2 regions of the Marinactinospora rubrisoli genome follow, and region 1 is predicted to be linked to the other one. Evidence: predicted binding sites of a transcription regulator. Region 1 holds the regulator's gene; the other holds the start of a gene.
The links. The regulator HspR, encoded in region 1, represses chaperone genes until heat shock. The targets are predictions, from matches to a motif close to ANTTGAGTCNNNNNGACTCAANT.
Positions count from the first base shown of each region.

Region 1 (10,687 bases):
GCTCCTTGTGGCGGTGCATCTCCACGGTCTGCACACCCGGGACCTGCGCCATGATGTCGCGCGGCGGGGTGTAGACCTTGTTGTGGCGCCCGAGGAAGCACGGGTCGTGGTAGGTGATCTTCTCCTCGATCGGCCGCACCGGGGTGAGGCGGCCCTCCTCGACCAGCTTGGCGAGGAGCTGGCTGTGGTGCACCACCTCATAGTCTCCGCCGAGCTGTGGGTATTCCCGGCCCAGCGTGTTGAAGCAGTGCGGGCAGCTCGCCACGATACGGGTGACGCCGGCCTCGTTGAGCGTCTCCACGTTCTGCTGCGCGAGCATCTGGAAGATGAACTCCATGCCCAGGCGCCGCGCCGGGTCCCCCGTGCACGCCTCCATGCCGCCGAGTACGGCGAACTTCACGCCGGCGATGTGCAGGAGTTCGGCGATGGCCTTCGTGGTCTTCTTGGCGCGGTCCTCCAGCGCGCCGGCGCAGCCGACCCAGAACAGGTACTCGGTGCCCTCGGGGAGCTTGTCCTCGACCACCGGCACCTCGATGGGGTCGTCGAGGGCGGCCAGTTCCTCGACCCAGTCCAGGCGCTTGGTCTCGCTCATCCCCCACGGGTTGCCCTTGTTCTCCAGGTTCTTCAGCAGGGTGCTGGCCTCGGAGGGGAAGCTCGACTCGATCATCACCTGGTAGCGGCGCATGTCGAGGATGTGGTCCACGTGCTCGATGTCGACCGGGCACTGTTCCACGCAGGCGCCGCAGTTGGTGCAGGACCACAGGACGTCGGGGTGGATGACGCCGTTCTCCTCCTCGGTGCCCACGAGGGGGCGCTCCAGCAGGGAGAGCACGTCCTCCGGGACGTTCTCGCGTTCCTTCTCGTCCATCATCAGGTACGGCGCCGCGGCGTAGGCGTGGTCCCGCAGGTCCATGATGACCTTCTTGGGGGAGAGCGGCTTGCCGGTGTGCCACGCCGGGCACTGCGACTGGCACCGGCCGCACTCGGTGCAGGTGGTGAAGTCGAGCAGGCCCTTCCAGGTGAAGTCCTCGATCTTGCCGGCGCCGAAGGGGTCCTCGTCGGGGTCGGCCTCCTCGAAGTCGAGCGGCTTGCCCTCCCGGTCGAGCATCTGCCGCGCCGGGCCGAGCGCGGGGCCGCCCTCCGGGTCGCGTTTGAAGTAGATGTTGAAGAACGCGGCGAAGCGGTGCCAGGCCACGCCCATGGTGAGGTTGCGGGCCACGACCGCGAACCAGGCCATCGAGATGAGGATCTTCAGGGTCGCCAGGGCGAAGATCCAGTTCTGCACCGCCGCCGTGGACAGGCCGGAGAACGCCAGCACGAGCGGGTAGCTGATCGCGAAGTGCGCGTTGTAGGAGCCGACGCCCTGGAGCACGCCCTCCATGCCGCGCAGGCCGAGGATCAGCAGCGGGATCGCGATGATCACGGCTTCGACGAAGTAGGCGCGCGGGAAGTTCGAGCCCTCGAACCGCGACCGGCGGCCGAGCCGGCGCGGATGGTTGATCTGCCGGATGGCGACGAGCACGAGGATGCCGATCACGGTGGCCAGCGAGAACAGTTCGGTGACGAACTCGAACGGCGCGAAGTGCCCGATGACCGGCAGCACGAAGGCGGGGTCGAACAACTGCCCGTACGCCTGCACCAGGGTCGGCACCAGCAGCAGGAAGCCGAACGCCACCCACCAGTGCGCCACGCCCACCACGGTCCAGGTGAGCATCTTGGTGTGCCCGACCGTCTCCACGAGCATGTTCCGCAGCCGGGGCCAGAACGGCCCCAGGCGGTCGGGGGCGGGCCGGCCGAGGCGGACGATCCGCACCATGCGGACCACGCCCAGCACGAACATGGCTGTCGCCGCGACCGACACAGCCAGGGTGACGAGCACCAGGCCCAGTTTCAGAGCGCTCACGAGCCGCGGCCTCCCATTCTGCGGGTCCTGCAGTGGTCTGCTTCCCCGGTGCGCCGCACACCGGACCCCACACATGTTACTAGCGAGTAGGAACGTGCGGCCGACCGCCGTCCGGCCCGCATCCGACGGGCGCGGCCCGACGGCGTTCCGGCCGGACACCTCCTACGTTAGTGAGCCCGGATCCCGGCCGGCACATCCGGACAGGTCGCCGCGCACTCGGGGCACGACCCCGAGACCTCCCCGACCCCACCCCCGGTTCCACCCCGGATCCGGCTTGGAGATCCGCCCGCCCGGGAACATCCGCACCGGCCGCCACGTTGACCAGGTGCGTGCGAAACATTGAGTCGACACGACTCAAGTGATTTGACAGTGGCGAATCCACGGAGCAATACTGCGCCCGTAAGACTCAACTTTGACGGAGGACGTACTCATGGCACGTGCGGTCGGCATCGACCTGGGAACGACGAACTCGGTCGTCGCGGTCCTGGAGGGCGGCGAGCCCACGGTCATCGCCAACGCCGAAGGCGCCCGGACCACCCCGTCCGTCGTGGCCTTCGCGAAGAACGGTGAAGTACTCGTCGGCGAGGTGGCCAAGCGTCAGGCGGTCACCAACGTCGACCGGACCATCCGGTCGGTCAAGCGGCACATCGGCACCGACTGGACCACGGAGATCGACGGCAAGACCTTCAACTCGCAGCAGATCAGCGCCTTCGTGCTGCAGAAGCTGAAGAGGGACGCCGAGGCGTACCTGGGCGAAGAGGTCACCGACGCCGTCATCACGGTTCCCGCCTACTTCAGCGACGCCCAGCGTCAGGCGACGAAGGAAGCCGGCACCATCGCCGGCCTCAACGTCCTGCGCATCATCAACGAGCCGACGTCGGCCGCGCTCGCCTACCACCTGGAGAAGGAGGACGAGGCCACCATCCTCGTCTTCGACCTCGGTGGCGGTACCTTCGACGTCTCGCTGCTCGAAGTCGGCGACGGCGTGGTCGAGGTGAAGGCCACCCACGGCGACAACCACCTCGGCGGCGACGACTGGGACCAGGCGATCGTGAACTGGCTGGTCGAGCGGTTCAAGAACAGCAACGGCGTGGATCTGTCCAAGGACAAGATGGCGCTGCAGCGGCTCCGCGAGGCGGCCGAGAAGGCCAAGATCGAGCTGTCCAGCTCCAGCGAGAGCGCGATCAACCTGCCCTACATCACGGCCTCGGCCGAGGGCCCGCTGCACCTGGACGAGAAGCTCACCCGCGCGGAGTTCCAGCGGCTGACCTCCGACCTCCTGGAGCGGACCAAGGCGCCGTTCCACCAGGTCATCAAGGACGCCGGCATCACCGTGGACAAGATCGACCACGTGGTGCTGGTCGGCGGCTCCACCCGGATGCCCGCCGTGGTCGACCTGGTGCGCGAGCTCACCGGCGGCAAGGACCCCAACAAGGGCGTCAACCCCGACGAGGTCGTGGCGGTCGGCGCCACCCTGCAGGCGGGCGTGCTCAAGGGCGAGGTCAAGGACGTCCTGCTGCTGGACGTCACCCCGCTGTCCCTGGGCATCGAGACCAAGGGCGGGGTGTTCACCAAGCTCATCGAGCGCAACACCACGATCCCGACCAAGCGGTCGGAGATCTTCACCACCGCCGACGACAACCAGCCCTCGGTGCAGATCCAGGTCTACCAGGGTGAGCGCGAGATCGCGCAGTACAACAAGAAGCTCGGCGTCTTCGACCTGACCGGCCTGCCGCCGGCGCCGCGCGGTGTGCCGCAGATCGAGGTCACCTTCGACATCGACGCCAACGGCATCGTGAACGTCACCGCGAAGGACCTCGGCACCGGCAAGGAGCAGTCGGTCACCATCTCCGGTGGCTCGTCGCTGCCCAAGGACGACATCGACCGGATGGTGCGCGAGGCCGAGCAGTACGCCGAGGACGACCGCAAGCGCCGCGAGGAGGCCGAGGTCCGCAACAACGCCGAGTCGCTCGTCTACCAGACCGAGAAGGTCATCAAGGACAACGAGGACAAGATCCCGGCGGACGTCCGGACCGAGACCGAGAGCGCCGTCGGCGAGCTGAAGAAGGCGCTGGAGGGCTCCGACATCGACGCCATCCGCTCCGCGAGCGAGAAGGTCGCCCTGGCCAGCCAGAAGATCGGCTCCGCCATCTACGGCCAGAGCCAGCAGGCGGGCGGCGACGCCGCCGGGGCGCAGGCGGGTGCGCAGGCCGGCGCGGGCGCCCAGTCCGGCGCGGACGACGTCGTCGACGCCGAGATCGTCGACGAGGACAACGGCAAGCGCGACGGCAACGCCTGAGTCACGACGCGATAGGAGGCGCAGCGAATGGCGCTGCCGGAGAACGACAACGGCCGCGAGCACCAGGGACCGGTGATCCGCGACAAGCGGCGGATCGACCCCGACACGGGCGAACTGCGCACCCCTGAGGGGGCGGCGGCCGCCGAGGGCGCCGCGGAGCAGGCGCCGGCCGGGGAGTCGGCGCCGCCCCGGGAGCCGCGGGCGGACGAGTCCGCCGGTGGCGTGGCGGACCGGAAGGAGCTGGAGGCACTGCGTGCCGAGCTTGAGGAGCGGGTGCACGACCTCAAGCGGGTCCAGGCCGAGTACGCCAACTACCGCCGGCGGGTCGAGCGCGACCGCGTCGCCGTGCGGGAGCAGGCGGTCGCCCAGGTGGTCGGCGAACTGCTGCCGATCCTGGACGACATCGGCCGCGCCCGGGAGCACGACGAGCTCACCGGCGGCTTCAAGTCCGTGGGAGAGTCACTGGAAGCCCTGGTCGGCAAGCTCGGGCTGAAGAAGTACGCGGAGAAGGGCGACGAGTTCGACCCGAACGTGCACGAGGCGCTGACCCTGGTGCCGACCCCGGGCGTGACCGTCCCCACCGTCATCGAGGTGTTCCAGCCGGGGTACCTCGTCGGCGACCGGGTGCTGCGGCCGGCCCGGGTCGTGGTCGCCGGCCCCTCGGACGAGGAGGCCGAGACCGGCACCGCCGAGGCCGAGAGCGTCGAGGCCGAGGTCCCGGCGGACGGACCCGTGGCCGGGGAGCCCGCGGCGGCGGAGGACGCCGCGGCGGAGAACGCGACACGGGAGCGGCCGGCCGACGGGGACGAGCCGCGCACGTAGGGAAGGACGGTCTCCGACGGCGAGACCGCGGACACCGGTGCCGCGCCCTGCCCCGCCGGGGTGGTGCGCGGCACCGCGGTCCGCCGCCGGAGCGTCCCGGCCACATCAGCAGACCCTTGAGGCGAGAGCGGGAGAAGGCAAGCGTCGATGAGCACCAAGGACTACCTGGAGAAGGACTACTACAAGGTCCTCGGAGTCTCAAAGACGGCCACCAAGGACGAGATCAAGCAGTCCTACCGCAAGCTCGCCCGCAAGTACCACCCCGACGCCAACCGGGGTGACAGCGCCGCCGAGGACCGGTTCAAGGAGATCTCCGAGGCGTACAACGTGCTGTCCGACGACAAGCGCCGCAAGGAGTACGACGAAGCTCGCTCGCTGTTCGGCGGCTCCTACCGCCCGGGCGGCGGCACCGCGGCGGGCGACTTCAACCTCGGCGACCTGTTCGGCGGCCAGGGCGGCGCGCCGGGCGGGGAGCGGCTCAGCGACCTGTTCGGCGGGCTCTTCGGCGGCCGGGGCCGCACCACGACCAGGGCGCGGCGCGGCGCCGACGTCGAGACCGAGACCAAGCTGACGTTCACCGAGGCGGCCAACGGGGTCACCCGGTCGTTCCAGCTGAGCAGCGAGGCCGCGTGCCCGACGTGCAGCGGCACCGGCGCCAAGGCCGGCACCGCCCCGCGGGTGTGCCCGCGGTGCACCGGCACCGGCCACGAGAACAAGAACCTGGGCGGCTTCTCGCTGTCCGAGCCGTGCCCGGAGTGCCGTGGGCGGGGGCTGGTCGTCGACGACCCGTGCCCCACCTGCCACGGCAGCGGACGCGGCAAGAGCACGCACACGATCCAGGCCCGTATCCCGGCGGGTGTCAGCGACGGCCAGCGCATCCGCATCAAGGGCAAGGGCGCGCCGGGCGAGCGTGGCGGACCGGCCGGCGACCTCTATGTGGTGGTACACGTGCAGCCGCACCCCCTGTTCGGCAAGTCCGGCGAGAACCTGACCATCACCGTCCCGGTGACCTTCCCCGAGGCGGTGCTCGGCGCCGATGTGCGGGTGCCGACCCTGAACGGCTTCCCGGTCACCGTGAAGATCCCCCCGGGCACGCCCAACGGGCGTACGTTCCGGGTGCGGGGCAAGGGCTCCCCGCGGCGGGACGGCACGACCGGGGACCTGCTGGTCACCGTGGAGGTTGCGGTGCCGCAGAACCTCAGCAGCGCGGCGCGTGAGGCCCTGGAGAGTTTCCGGGCAGCGACGGCCGACCAGAATCCGCGCCGCGACCTCGAAGCGCGGGCCAAGGGGGTGTGACCATGATGGGCAATCCGGGCTTCGGCGACGAGACGCCGGTCTATGTCATCTCTGTGGCGGCCGAGCTCTCAGGACTGCACCCGCAGACCCTGCGCCAGTACGACCGGCTCGGCCTCGTGTCGCCGGGACGGGCGTCCGGCCGGGGCCGGCGGTACTCCATGCGCGACATCCAGATGCTGCGGGAGGTGCAGCGGCTCAGCCAGGAGGAGGGCATCAACCTCGCCGGCATCAAGCGGATCCTGGAGCTGCAGCGCGAGGTGGCCGAACTCCGCGAGCACCTGTTCCACCTGGCCAACGAGCTGGACGCCGCGCGCGCCGCGGTCTCCCGGCGCACCGCCGCGCAGTCGGGCGGCGGGGATCTGCTGCCGGTGCGGCGGACGCGGGTCACGATCTTCAACCACCCGGTTCCGCCACCGGAGCAGTAGCGACGGGTGCGCCCGGCCCGGTCCCGCCGGAGCCGTGGCCCGCACCGCCGACAGCCGAGGAACGCACGTGTAGAGGGGGCGGCCAGTCATGGACTACAAACTCACCAAGAAGAGCCAGGAAGCGCTGTCGGTGGCGATCCGCCGCGCGACCTCGGACGGCAGCCCGCAGGTGGAGCCGGTTCACCTGCTCGCCGCGCTGGTGAACCAGGGCGAGGGGATCATCCGCCCATTGCTGAAGGAGGTCGGGGCCAACCCCGACGAGCTGGACCGGGCGGTGGAACAGGCCATCGCCGGTCTGCCGAAGGCCGCGGGCTCCACGGTCAGCGCGCCGTCGAGCTCCCGCCAGCTCATCATGGCGATGAACACCGCGGCGCAGCGCGCCAAGCAGCTGGAGGACGAGTACGTCTCCACCGAGCACCTGCTGGTGGGGCTGGCCACCGACGGCGGCGAGGCCGCCCGGCTGCTGCGAGACGCCGGCGCCACCCCCGAGGCCCTGCTGGAGGCGTTCGAGCGCGTCCGCGGGCACGGCCGGGTCACCTCCGAGAACCCCGAGGAGACCTACCAGGCGCTGGAGAAGTACGGCGTCGACCTGACCGGTCAGGCCCGCGCCGGGGCGCTCGACCCCGTGATCGGGCGCGACTCCGAGATCCGCCGCGTGATCCAGGTGCTGTCCCGGCGCACCAAGAACAACCCGGTGCTCATCGGCGAGCCGGGGGTCGGCAAGACCGCGGTGGTCGAAGGGCTGGCGCAGCGGATCGTGGCGGGCGACGTCCCGGAGTCGCTGCGCGACAAGCGGCTCATTTCGCTGGACCTGCCGGCCATGGTGGCCGGCGCGAAGTACCGCGGCGAGTTCGAGGAACGCCTCAAGGCGGTGCTCAACGAGATCAAGGAGAGCGCCGGCCAGATCATCACGTTCATCGACGAGCTGCACACCGTGGTGGGTGCGGGCGCGGCCGAGGGCGCGATGGACGCGGGCAACATGCTCAAGCCGATGCTGGCCCGCGGCGAACTGCGCATGGTCGGCGCCACCACGCTGGACGAGTACCGCGAGCGCATCGAGAAGGACCCGGCCCTGGAGCGCCGGTTCCAGCAGGTCTTCGTCGGCGAGCCGTCCGCGGCCGACACGATCGCGATCCTGCGTGGGCTGAAGGGACGGTACGAGGCGCACCACAAGGTGCAGATCGCCGACTCCGCGCTGGTCGCGGCGGCGACGCTGTCCGACCGCTACATCACGGCACGGTTCCTGCCGGACAAGGCCATCGACCTGATCGACGAGGCCGCGTCCCGGCTGCGCATGGAGATCGACTCCCGGCCGGTCGAGATCGACGAGCTGCAGCGCGCCGTCGACCGGCTGAAGATGGAGGAGATGGCGCTGGGGAAGGAGTCCGACCCCGCCAGCCGGCAGCGTCTGGACCGGCTGCGTGCCGACCTCGCCGACAAGCAGGAGCAGTTGAACGCCCTGGTGGCGCGCTGGGAACAGGAGAAGGCCGGGCTGAACCGGGTCGGCGACCTGAAGGAACGGCTGGACGAGCTGCGCCGGCAGGCCGAGCGCGCGCAGCGCGACGGCGACTTCGAGGCGGCGTCCCGGCTGATGTACGGCGACATCCCGCAGTTGGAGAAGCAGCTGGAGGAGGCGTCCTCGGCCGAGGAGGAGGCCGAGCGCGGGCGGGAGTCCACCATGGTCAAGGAGGAGGTCGGCGCGGACGACGTCGCCGACGTCGTGTCCTCCTGGACCGGTATCCCGGTGGGTCGGCTCATGGAGGGCGAGACCAGCAAGCTGCTGCGCATGGAGGAGGAGATCGGCCGGCGGCTGATCGGGCAGGACCGCGCCGTGCGGGCGGTGGCCGACGCGGTGCGCCGCGCCCGCGCCGGCATCTCGGACCCGGACCGGCCCACCGGTTCGTTCCTCTTCCTCGGCCCCACGGGCGTCGGCAAGACCGAGCTGGCCAAGGCGCTGGCGGAGTTCCTGTTCGACGACGAGCGGGCGATCGTCCGGATCGACATGAGCGAGTACTCCGAGAAGCATTCGGTGTCCCGGCTGGTCGGCGCGCCGCCCGGGTACGTCGGCTACGAGGAGGGCGGCCAGCTCACCGAGGCGGTGCGCCGCCGGCCGTACACGGTGGTGCTGCTGGACGAGGTCGAGAAGGCGCACATCGAGGTGTTCGACACCCTCCTGCAGGTCCTCGACGACGGCCGGCTGACCGACGGCCAGGGCCGGCACGTGGACTTCCGAAACACGATCCTGATCCTCACCTCGAACCTCGGGTCGCAGTACCTGGTGGACCCGGCGCTGGACGAGGCGACCCGCCGCGAGAAGGTGATGCAGACGGTGCGGGCCACGTTCAAGCCCGAGTTCCTCAACCGGCTGGACGACGTGATCGTGTTCGACGCGCTGTCCACCAGCGAGCTGACCAGGATCGTCGACCTCCAGATCGACCGCCTGGCCCGCCGCCTCACCGACCGCCGGCTCCACTTGGAGGTGACCCCGGCGGCCCGGGAGTGGCTGGCTCTGACCGGCTACGACCCGGTCTACGGCGCGCGTCCGCTGCGCCGTCTGGTGCAGGCGTCCATCGGCGACCCGCTGGCCCGCGAGCTCCTCGCCGGTGAACTGCGGGAGGGCGACACCGTGCTGGTGGACCTGGACGAGTCCAAGGACGCCCTGTCCGTCGGACCGAAGGAGCCGGAGGCGGTACCGGCGTCCTGATGTGTGCCCCCGGCGGGGTCCAGCGCGCAGGTGCGCGCCGGACCCCGCTGGCATGTCTATGCACCGTCGCCCTCGATGCGTCAACGGAGCATTCGGGACCCGCATGGAACCTGCCGCCTCTTCGGGGTCATATGTCACGCTTTCCAGGCTTCTCACCTCGGATATTCATACGCTCCGTGACGGCGAATCAACAGAAAGAAGCAACCGACGGCCACTTCGATGCCGTACGGTGTCATTCGAGTACAAGCGTGAGTGGTTTGTAGCGGTTTGCGATGCCGATCCGGAAAGTAGGGGCTGTGCTACTGAGTTTCCGTGTGGCGAACCATCGGTCACTCCGTGATGAGCAACAACTGTTGTTGACGGACCCGGCATCCGACGCATGGGAAGAGGGCGAGCCCTGCGCGGAAGGGACCCCCCTCCCCGTCACCGGCGTCTTCGGCCCGAACGCATCGGGCAAGTCCAACGTGCTGGACGCCCTGAGCTTCATGGCCCGAATGATCCGCTGGTCGTTCCGCGAGAGCGAGCCCGACTCGCGCATCCGACGCCGTCCCTTCGCGTTGGACCCGATCCACCTCGCTCGGCCGTCCACCTACATCGTCGACCTGAGGATCGCAGAGCACCGTTATACCTATGGTTTCAGTGTCGACGACACCCGCGTGATCTCGGAATGGCTCTACCTCTATCGATCGAATGACAGAGAGATAGTGTTCGAACGTGACGGGGATGATTACAGCTCCGAAACCGCCCGCGATCTGATCGACATGGCCTCCGTCATCGACATAGCCCAGAATGTCCTCCTCCTCTCGGTCGCGGCACGGTCACGGGTCAAGAACGAGGCCATCCGGTCGGTCTACGGGTGGTTCAGTGATCGATTTGCAATGAAACGTTCCCTGGACACGGCCGACCTGCGGTTCCGCCTCTCAACGTCATCGAAATTCAATGACGAACTACTGAGCCGACTCACCGAACTGCTGAGTGCCGCCGATACCGGCATCAGCCACCTGGAATTTCGTCGTAGCGAACGCACACCCGAGGACTCGTTACTGCGGAAACGAGAACGCGGCGAGTTGATCTTCCACCACCGCGGTGTGGAGACCGAACATCCACTGACACTGGACGACCAGTCCCATGGAACTCTCGCGCTGCTCGACATCGGCCTGCGCGCCCTTCAGGCTCTGAAGCACGGTTGGCTCCTCGCCATCGACGAGCTCGACGGCAGCCTGAGCCCGTTTTTGACG
Region 1 is NZ_JBHTBH010000001.1:238,304-248,990, reverse strand. It holds gene ACFQRF_RS01135 ((Fe-S)-binding protein) at 1-1,840, opposite strand, end outside; gene dnaK (molecular chaperone DnaK) at 2,334-4,202, shown strand; gene grpE (nucleotide exchange factor GrpE) at 4,230-5,024, shown strand; gene dnaJ (molecular chaperone DnaJ) at 5,172-6,320, shown strand; gene ACFQRF_RS01115 (heat shock protein transcriptional repressor HspR) at 6,326-6,745, shown strand; gene clpB (ATP-dependent chaperone ClpB) at 6,834-9,449, shown strand; gene ACFQRF_RS01105 (AAA family ATPase) at 9,746-10,687, shown strand, end outside.

Region 2 (10,687 bases), on a different contig from region 1:
TGGCCCTGGCTCGACGTCCCGAACAGCACGTCGGTGTAGTTCTGCAGGGTGACCTGCGGGTCCGTGAAGAACGTCCACCAGCCGGTCGTCTTGATCTGCTCTTCCGGCCGGAAGGAGGAGATGAGCAGCCCGAAGGTCGGCGTGGTCCACAGCACCGCGATGACGATCGCCACCGCGCTGCCGGCGCGGCCGGACAGCCGCCGGCGGACCCGGGCGGCCGAAGCGCCCGGACGGGGGGTCGGATCGGTCATGCCTGCTGCTCCCTCACGCGTCGGTTGGTCCGCATCTGCACGATGACGAGCGGGATGACCAGGGCGAACAGGAAGATGGCGAGTGCCGATCCCTGGCCCAGCTCGCCGTAGCGGAACGCCTGGTTGTACATCTCGTTGGCGATCACACTCGTGTCGAACTGGCCGCCGGTCATGGTGCGCACGATGTCGAACACCTTCAGGGTCTGCACCGAGATGGTGATGAGGACGACCGTCAGCGTCGGCCACACCGACGGCAGCGTGATGTTGCGGAACAACTGCCAGGCGTTGGCGCCGTCGATCCGGGCGGCCTCGATGATCTCGGCCGGGATGGCCTTGATGGCGGCCGACAGCACGACCATGGCGAATCCGGCCTGCACCCAGATCAGCACCACGATGAGCAGCAGCGTGTTGAGCGGCTGGTTGAGCAGCCACTGCTGCGGCTCGCCGCCGAGCGCGACCACGAACCGGTTGAGCAGGCCGATCTGGTCCGCCTCGGCCGGCCGGTAGGCGTAGACGAACCGCCAGATGATGCCGGCGCCGACGAACGAGATCGCCATCGGCATGAAGAGCAGCGACTTGGCCACCGACTCGAAGCGGGAGCGGTCCACGAGGATCGCGTAGATCAGCCCGGTCGCGGTGGCGAGCACCGGCGCGAACACCACCCACAGCAGGGTGTTGCGCAGCACGATGAGGATCTCGGGCTGGGTGAAGAGCCACACGTAGTTGTCCAGCCCGACCCAGGTGTCTCCCGAGCCGTCGAAGAAGGACAGCCAGGCGGTCCGCAGCGCCGGGTAGACCAGGCCGAGCAGGAGCAGCAGCACGGCCGGGCCGAGGAAGAAGAACGCCTGCCACCAGTCGCGTCGCGTCCGCGGTCCGCGGTCGACGAGGAGCAGGAGCAGGCCGATCACGCCGGCGAAGGCGGCGAGGCCGATCACCAGCCAGAGGAGTTTGGGGAGTTCGTCGAGGATGGAGAAGCCCATGGGATCCCTTTCAGGGGCGCGGCCCGGGCACCGGTGCCCAGGCCGCGCTGTGAACTGCTGGGGAGGAGACTGAAGGGAGTCAGGAGGAGGGCCAGGAGTCCTCGATGTAGGTCAGCGTCTCTTCCGTGTCGTCGCCGTTGATCCAGTTCACCATTCCGCGCCAGAACGTTCCGGCGCCCACGGCCGCCGGCATGATGTCGGCACCGTCGAACCGGAACACGGCGTCGGGGTCGCGCAGCACCTCGGCGCCCAGGCGGTCGGTGGGGGACTGGAGGGTGTCGAGGTCGAGATCCTGGTGGGCGGAGATCCAGGCGCCCTCGGCGGCGCGGCTGTCGGCCCACTCGGCGGTGGCCAGGTACTCCTGGAACGCGACGACCTCGGGCCGGTCGGCGAAGGCGCCGACGAACTCGCCGCCGCCCAGCACCGGGGTGCCGATCTCGGGGTCGATCGGCGGCATGTTGAAGGCGAACACGTCACCGTCCTCGCCGACCTCGGTGCCCTCCGGCCAGTTGGCGGCGTAGAAGGAGCCCATCATGTGCATCGCGCACTGGTCCTCCAGGATGGGCAGCCCGGCCTCCTGGAAGGCGGTGGTGGCGATGCTCTGCACGTCGCCGTAGCCGCCGTTGACGTAGTCGGGGTTGCGCAGGATGCCGTCCACCCGGTTCATGGCGTCGGCCACGGCCTCGTCGTTGAACGGGATCTCGTGGCTGACCCACTGGTCGTACACCTCGGGCCCGTTCTCCCGGAGCATGACGTTCTCCACCCAGTCGGTGGCCGGCCACCCGGTCGCGTCACCGGACTCGATGCCAGCGCACCACGGCTTGTCGCCGGCCTCGACGATGGCGTCGCTGAGCTCGATCATGTCGTCCCACGTCTCCGGGACCTCGTAGCCGTTCTCGGCGAAGTAGCCGGGCGAGTACCAGACGAACGACTTGACGTTGGCCCCGAGCGGGACGCCGTACATCTCGCCGTCCACGGTGGTGTAGTTCAGCCAGTCCTCGCTGAACCCGGCCTCGGCGCGCTCGCGCACCGCGTCCGGCAGCGGCAGGAGGTCACCGGCGCTCGCGAAGCGCTCCACCAGCCCCGGCTGCGGGAAGAAGGCGAGGTCGGGGGCGTTGCCGCCGTCGACCATCACCTGGATCTGGGCCTCGAACTCGCCGGTGCCCTCGTACTGGACGTCGATCCCGGTACAGGAGACGAAGTCGGCCCACGAGGTTTCGAGGCGGTCGGCCTCCACGTCCCGAATGGAGGCGTACACGTGGACGGTCCCGCCGTCGGTGTCCTGCCATTCGCGGAACGGTTCACATTCCGCCGAGTCGGGGTCGGCCGCCGTGGAGCCGCCTTCCAGGTAGGAGCAGCCTCCGGCGATGAGGACGAGGGGCAGCGCCGCGGCCGCGGTGGCGATGCGGCGTGGTGGTAGTAGGGGCATGTACTTACCTCCTGGACCGCCCGGCCGCCGGTCCGGGCCGGGGTTGGTGAGCCCTGATGAAAGCCGTTTCTAGAAATTTTGTCTACTTTTTGCAGTGATATTGGCCATAACGGTTGCGTTACAGAATGCGGGCATCTGTTACATACGTGTCACTTTGCGGCCAGGTGTCCGTTGTTGTGCTGGTGGGTGCGTGGCGACGCGCCGGGCTCGCATCCCGGGCGACGCGGCGCATCGCTGAGGGCGAACAGCGGCCGGGGAACAAAACCGGACTCTCGTTTATTGAGCCTTAGTGACTCAAGAAGGAGGGTCTGATGACTGACACGCAGTCCGTCGTGACGCTGCCCGTCCTGCCGCTCGACGACGACGTCGTGCTCCCCGGCACCGTCGTCCCCGTGGAGATCTCCGAGGCCGAGATCCGGACCGCGGTCGAGGCCGCCCGCACGGCCGAGGAGGCCGCCGCCAAGGCACCCGGCATCCGTTCGGCCGCGAAGCCGCGGGTGCTGATCGTGCCGCGCGTCGACGGATCCCTCGTCGGGGTCGGCACGGTCGCCGTCATCGAGCAGGTCGGCCGCACCCCCGACGGCGAGCCGGCCGCGGTGCTGCGGGGCGTCGCGCGGGCGCGCGTGGGCACCGGGACCTCGGCGCCTCCCGGGGGAGGCGCCGCCCTGTGGGTCTCGGCGACCCCGCACGACGAGGAGCCCCCGGAGGGCGGCCACCCCGGCCGCGTGCAGGAACTCGCGCGCGAGTACAAGACGCTGCTCGCCACCTACCTGCAGAAGCGCGGCGCCTGGCAGATCCTGGACAGCATCCAGCAACTGGACGATCCGGGGCGGCTCGCCGACCGCGGCGGGTACTCCCCGTTCCTGAAGACCTCCCAGAAGCTGGAACTCCTGGAGACCTACGACGTCGCCGAGCGGCTGGCCCGCCTCATCGAGTGGACGCGGGAGTACCTCACCGAGCTCGACGTCACCGAGACCATCGCCAAGGACGTCCAGGAAGGCGTCGAGCAGCAGCAGCGCGAGTTCCTGCTCCGCCGGCAGATGGAGGCCATCCGCAAGGAGCTCAACGAGCTGTCCGGCAAGCCGGGCAGCGAGGAGGACGACTACCGCGAGCGGGTCCAGGCCGCCGACCTTCCCGAGCACGTGCGCACCGCCGCGCTGGCCGAGGTCGACAAGCTGGAACGGGCCGGCGACTCCTCACCGGAGTCCGGCTGGATCCGCACGTGGCTGGACACCGTCCTGGACATGCCCTGGAACGAGCGGTCCGAGGACTCCTACGACATCGCCGGTGCCCGGCGGGTACTCGATGCCGACCACACCGGGCTGGAGGACGTCAAGGACCGCATCATCGAGTACCTGGCGGTCCGCCGCCGCCGCGCCGACCGCGGCCTGGGGGTCGTGGGCGGCCGCCGCAGCGGTGCCGTGCTCGCGCTGGTCGGCCCGCCCGGCGTCGGTAAGACCTCGCTCGGCGAGTCCGTCGCGCGGGCCATGGGGCGCAGGTTCACCCGGGTGGCGCTCGGCGGCGTCCGCGACGAGGCCGAGATCCGCGGCCACCGGCGCACCTACGTGGGCGCGCTGCCCGGCCGGATCGTGCGGGCCATCAAGGAGGCCGGCACGATGAACCCGGTCGTGCTGCTCGACGAGGTCGACAAGGTCGGCAGCGACTTCCGCGGCGACCCGACCGCGGCGCTGCTGGAGGTGCTCGACCCCGCGCAGAACCACACCTTCCGGGACCACTACCTGGAGGTCGACCTCGACCTCTCCGACGTGGTGTTCCTGGCCACGGCCAACACGCTGGAGAGCATCCCCGGGCCGCTGCTGGACCGCATGGAACTGGTCGAGCTCGACGGCTACACCGAGGACGAGAAGGTCACCATCGCCCGGGACCACCTGCTTCCCCGCCAGTTGGAGAAGGCCGGCCTGGACGGCACCGAGGCGCAGGTCGACACCGACGCGCTGCGCCGGATCGCCGCCGAGTACACCCGCGAGGCGGGCGTGCGCGGACTGGAGCGGTCCATCGCCCGGGTGCTCCGCAAGATCGCGGCCACGGTCGCCGTCGGCGAGCGCGAACTCCCGGTCCGGGTCACCGACGCCGACCTGGCCGACTACCTCGGCCGTCCCCGGCACACCCCGGAGTCGGCGGAGCGCACCGCGGTGCCGGGTGTGGCCACCGGCCTGGCGGTCACGGGCGCCGGCGGCGACGTGTTGTTCGTGGAGGCGTCGCTCGCCGACCCCGAGTCCGGTGCCGGCGGGCTGACCCTGACCGGCCAGCTCGGTGACGTCATGAAGGAGTCGGCGCAGATCGCGCTCTCCTACCTGCGTTCCCGCGGCGCGGAGCTGGAGCTGCCGGTCGGCGACCTCAAGGAACGCGGCGTGCACCTGCACGTCCCGGCCGGAGCGGTCCCGAAGGACGGCCCGAGCGCCGGTGTCACCATGACCACCGCCCTGGCCTCCCTGCTCTCGGGCCGCGCGGCCCGCTCGGACGTGGCGATGACCGGCGAGGTGTCGCTGACCGGCCGGGTGCTGCCGATCGGGGGCGTGAAGCAGAAGCTGCTCGCGGCGCACCGGGCGGGGATCAGCACGGTCCTGATCCCGGCCCGCAACGAGCCCGACCTCGACGACGTGCCCGAGGAGGTGCTGCAGAAGCTGACGGTGCACACGGTCAGCGACGTCCGTGAGGTGCTGGACCTGGCGCTGGAACCGGCGCACAGCGCGACGGCCGTGGCGGCGTAACAGGCCCACTGAGCCGGGGTCGCCGCCGCGAGGGGGCGGCCCCGAACCACGGCGGCTTCCTTACCTGGTGCAGCTTAGGGATTCTTGTAGATCGAGTGATCTCCGATCCGCCGCCATACCAGGAGCAACTCGCCGGCCTCGTCCTTCTGGATGTGGAAGGTCGCACGCCCATCGGGTCTGCTGAAGCTCCAAGTCAACGAGTAGACGTCATGTCCCCTGACCTTGTGGATCCGGAGAGTCTGCGGCCATGGGGGATCGCCGGAGAAGGCGCCGGCCGCGACTGCTGGGAGGAACATCTCGTGGACAACATCCCAGAACATCTTTTGATGCTCTTTGGGTAGCCGCCGAAAAGCACGGCCGAAGCCCCCGAGAGCCTTGAACTTCACTAACCTTCACCCGGCTTCTCGTCGATCATGCCCTTCAGATAGGCGAGGAATTCCTCGCCTGTCATGGCGGGACTGATGTCACCGGCGGCGAGTTCCTCCTCGGCTTCGCGCTCGGCGCTCTGTTGCCCCTCTTCCCAGAACCAGACGTCGTTGGGATGAACAGCTACGCGAGGCAGCAACAGAAGCGCGCCATCGCGAACGACGAACTCCACCACCGTGTCGGGGCGATCCAGCCCAAGCTGCCGACGTACCTCGGGGGGGACAACGATCGTTCCATCATCGGCGGAAACACTGCTGAAGCCCAGGTGCTTGTCCATGTCACCACGGTAACCGGGGAGCGGTCTCTCGGTCAGTACGGACATACGGCTGTGCCCTCCATCGCTCCGTCTCTTGGGTCAGCGAGACCTTACCGGCATGTGCGCAACGTTGTAAAACGACTTCAATAAGTGACAAGCCCAGGTCATTGAGGGTGTGACCGGAATGCCATCCGGCGTTCCGCAACGCAGGGGCAGCGGACGGACGGCGCCGGACCGCCGGGATAATCCCTGCCATGACCTCATCGCACTCGGCGGGACCGGCCCTGCGGGTCGCCCTCATCGGCTACGGCAAGGGCGGCGCGGTGTTTCACGCCCCCCTGATCGCGGCGACTCCCGGGCTGGAGCTGTCCGCCGTGGTCACCGGCAACGCCGAGCGGGCGGCGCAGGCGCGGCGGAGATATCCCGGTGCCGAGGTGATCGGCGCGCCGGAGGAGCTGTGGCGGCGGGCCGCCGACTTCGATCTCGTCGTCGTGGCCAGCCCGAACGACAGTCACGTTCCGCTCGCGCGGGCCGCGCTCGACGCCGGTCTGTCGGTGGTGGTCGACAAGCCGTTGGCGCTCACCGCGGCGGACGCCCGCGGGCTGGTGGCGGACGCCGAGCGGCGTGGACTCGTGCTCACCGCGTTCCACAACCGGCGGTGGGACAGCGACTTCCTCACCGCGCTGCGGCTGGTCGACGAGGGGGCCCTCGGCCGGGTGCACCGGTTCGAGTCCCGGTTCGACCGCTGGCGCCCCGAGGCCAAGCACACCTGGCGGGACCGCGGCGAGCGGAGCCGCGGCGCGGGGCTGCTCTACGACCTCGGCTCGCACCTGGTGGACCAGGCGATCATCCTGTTCGGCCCGGTCGCCGAGGTCTACGCCGAGCTCGATGCCCGGCGCGAGGGCGTGCGCGCCGAGGACGACGTCTTCCTCGCCTTGACGCACGCCTCGGGCGTGCGGTCCCACCTGTGGGCGGGTGCGCTCGTCGCGCAGCTCGGCCCGCGCCTGCGGGTGCTCGGCGACCGCGCCGCCTACACCGTGCGGGGCCTCGACGGCCAGGAGGAGCGGCTGGCCCGCGGCGACGACCCGGCGCGGCCGGGCTGGGGCGAGGAGCCGGCGGAACGCTGGGGGCTGCTGGGCGCGGACGGCGGTCTCGCCCCGGTGCGCAGCGAACGCGGCGACTACCCGGCGTTCTACGCGGCCGTGCGCGACGCCGTCGCCGAGGGCGAGCCCGTCCCGGTCGAGCCGCACGAGGTGATCCACGGCCTGGAGGTCATCGAGGCGGCCGCCGAGAGCGCCCGGACCCGGCGCGCGGTACGGCTGGAGCCGGCACAGCCGCGGTGACGGCGGCGCACCCCGTCAGGCGCGGCCGAGCCCTTCGGCCACCAGGCGGGGGCCCTCCGCGAGCACGAAGGCCCGGAAGGACGCCACCGCCGGCGGCTCGTACTGTGCGGGACGCCAGACCACCCCGACGGACCGGTGCGCCCCCGGATCGGCGATGACCAGCTCGGCCGTGCCCGGCAACGGGCCGTGCGGCTGGGCCGGGAGCACGGAGACCCCGAGCCCGGCGGCGACCAGGCCGCGGGCGGTCGCGGTGTCGTCGCCCTCGAAGGCCACCCGCGGGACGAAACCGGCCCGGTGGCACAGGTCCTCGGTCAGGTGCCGGATGCCGCGCCCGGGCTTGAGCACGATGAGATCCTCCTCGGCCACGACGTCGAACCGCACCCGGCGGCGGCCGGCCAGCCGGTGGCCGTCGGGGACCACGAGCCGCAGCGGCTGGGTGTGCAGCACCCGCGCCTCCAGACCCGGCTCGCCCGGCAGCGGGGAGGTCAGCGCGAGGTCCACCGAACCGTCGCGCAGGTGGCGGACGGCGGTGGCCCACACGTCCTGGATCAGCGTGAACCGGATGCCGGGGTGCGCACCGCGGAACTCCCGGATCAGCGATGGCACCACCTCCGCCCCCAGCGAGGGCAGGAAGGTGAGCCCCACCTGCCCGGAGGAGGCGTCCATCAGCTCGGCCACGCCCTCGCCGAGGACGTCCAGGGCGCGCCGCACATGCGGCAGCAGCACCCGCCCCGCCCGCGTCAGCCGCACGCCGCGGCCGGTGCGTTCCAGCAGTTCGACGCCCAGCTCCTCCTGCAGCCGGGCCAGCGACCGGCTCACCGTGGGCTGCGGGACACCGAGCTCGTCGGCGGCCTGCGTCACGTGCTCGCCCTGCGCGACCGCGCGGAACGTGCGCAGCCGCGGCGCGAGTACGTGCACCAAACGCTCAAGTTCCCCGCGTTCCATACAACACAGTATGAATCATCGAATACGCATGTATTAGACGTATCGAACCGTTCTGCCTAGCGTCGATGGGGTGACCGAGACCCGTTCGTCCGACGCCACCGGACTCCGGCCGTGGTCCGGCCATCGCGCCGGCACCGGCGGGCACCGCCGCATCGTGGTGGCCATGACCGCCGCCGGCATCGCCACCTTCGCCCAGCTCTACAGCGTGCAGGCGGTGCTGCCCGGCCTGGCCGCCACCTTCGACGCCTCGGCCGCGCGGGTGGCGCTCACCGTCTCCATGGCCACCGGCGGCCTGGCCGCCTTCGTGCTGTTCTGGAGCGGGATCGCCGACCGGTTCGGCCGGGTGCGCGTCATGGCGGTGGCACTGGCTCTCTCCACCGTGCTCGGGGTGCTCGCACCGTTCGCGCCCGACCTGGCCACGCTGGTCGCGCTGCGCGCCGTGCAGGGCGCCGCGCTCGGCGGGCTGCCCGCCGTGGCCATGGCCTATCTCGCCGAGGAGATCCACCCCGGCCACCTCGGGCGGGCGGCCGGCGTGTACATCGCGGGCAACACGGTCGGCGGGATGGCCGGGCGGCTGCTCGCGGGCGCCGTCGCGGATCTGGGCGGATGGCGCTGGGGCGTGGCGGCCGACGCCGCGCTGGGCGCGCTCACGCTGGTGGTGTTCCTGGCCGCGATCCCCCGGCCGCGCGGATTCCGGCCGCGCAGGCGCGAGCGGGGCGGCCCGGGGCTCGCCCGGCGGGTGGCGGCGAGCGTGACCGATCCCGGCCTGGTCGCGCTGTACTGTCAGGGGCTCTTCCTGATGGGCGCGTTCGTCACCGTGTACAACTTCCTCGGCTTCCGGCTGCTCGGTGCCCCGTTCGGGCTGCCGCAGGCCGTGGTGGCGCTGCTCTTCGTGGCCTACCTGGCGGGCACGGTGAGTTCGGCGGTCGCCGGCCGGGTGATCGAGCGGGTGGGGCGCTACCCGGTGCTGCTGGCCAGTGTCGCGGTCATGGTCGCCGGAGTGCTCGCCCTGCTGCCCGGGACTCTGGCGGCGGTCGTGCCGGGGCTGGTCGTGCTGACCTTCGGGTTCTTCGCGGCGCACACCACCGCGTCGGCGTGGGTCGGCCACCGCGCCGCTCCGGCCGTGCGCGCGCAGGCGTCGGCGCTGTACACGCTCGGCTACTACGTGGGCTCCAGCCTGTTCGGCTGGCTCGGCGGCGTGTGCTACGACCGGTTCGGCTGGTGCGGTGTGGTCGGCTACGTCCTCGCCCTGTGCGCGGCGGCGGCACTGTCCGGCCTGGGCCTGCGGTTCCGCCGCGAGCCGTAGCCGGGGGACAGCGGCGCACCGGCGCCGGCGTACCGCCATTCCCACGTCTCTCGTGCGTGGCCGGCTTCCACGGCGGATTTCGAGCGGAGAACGGCGCGCACGGCCGCCCACCGGTCCCCGGCCGACCGGGCCCTGACCGATCCCGCCGCTCATGGGTCAGGTCCGCACCGTCACCCGGGCACGGCATCGAGGGCGTCACATCGGGCTGTGGCGACGGTCACGCAGCGTGCTCATAATGAGCAGCTTTACGTTACCTTCTTGCAAATTATGCGTAAATTGGTCATGCTGTCGGCACCTGTCCGCTCGACATGAGCAAACAAGGGAGTCCATCCGTGCGCCACCAGCGGCTGCTCGACGCCGTCACCGACGGCATCCAGCGCGTGGAGGACCTCGCCGAGGCCCTCGACGTCAGCCCGTCGACCGTCCGCCGCGGGCTCACCGACCTCGAACGCGCTGGCAAGGTGGTGCGCACGCACGGCGGCGCCGTCCCCGTCAGTGCCACCGGCGAACTCTCCTGGACGCAGAAGAGCCAGCGCAACGCCGCCGCCAAGCGGCGGATCGCCGAGTACGCCGCCGGCCTCGTCCGCGAGGGCCACGTGGTCCTGCTGGACGCGGGCAGCACCACGTCGTTCATCGCCGAACGGCTGGCGGAGCGGACCGGGATCACGGTCGTCACCAACGGGGTCGGCCCGCTGTGGGCGCTGCGCGAGGCCGAGGGGGTCGACGTCTACCTCACCGGCGGCCGGCTCCGTCAGCGGCGCGGGTCGATCGTGGGCGAGCACGCCCGCGCCGTGCTCGACCGCTTCACCGCCGACATCGCGTTCGTGGGCGCCGACGGCCTGGTGCCCGGCCGCGGCATCAACTGCCCCGGCCCCGAACTCGCGGCCGTCAAGGAACTCATGCTGAGCCGCGCCCGTCAGGCGGTCATCGTCGCGGACTCCACCAAGATCGGCGCCGGCCCGCACCCCCACTGGGCGCTCATCCCCGGCGACCACACCGTCGTCACCGACGGCGCGCTC
Region 2 is NZ_JBHTBH010000009.1:271,046-281,732, reverse strand. It holds gene ACFQRF_RS19720 (carbohydrate ABC transporter permease) at 1-251, opposite strand, end outside; gene ACFQRF_RS19715 (carbohydrate ABC transporter permease) at 248-1,231, opposite strand; gene ACFQRF_RS19710 (ABC transporter substrate-binding protein) at 1,311-2,660, opposite strand; gene lon (endopeptidase La) at 2,972-5,392, shown strand; gene ACFQRF_RS19700 (AbrB/MazE/SpoVT family DNA-binding domain-containing protein) at 5,778-6,095, opposite strand; gene ACFQRF_RS19695 (Gfo/Idh/MocA family oxidoreductase) at 6,329-7,417, shown strand; gene ACFQRF_RS19690 (LysR family transcriptional regulator) at 7,433-8,362, opposite strand; gene ACFQRF_RS19685 (MFS transporter) at 8,433-9,668, shown strand; gene ACFQRF_RS19680 (DeoR/GlpR family DNA-binding transcription regulator) at 10,001-10,687, shown strand, end outside.
Region 2: the regulator HspR is predicted to act here: its motif matches at 2,938-2,960, upstream of lon (endopeptidase La).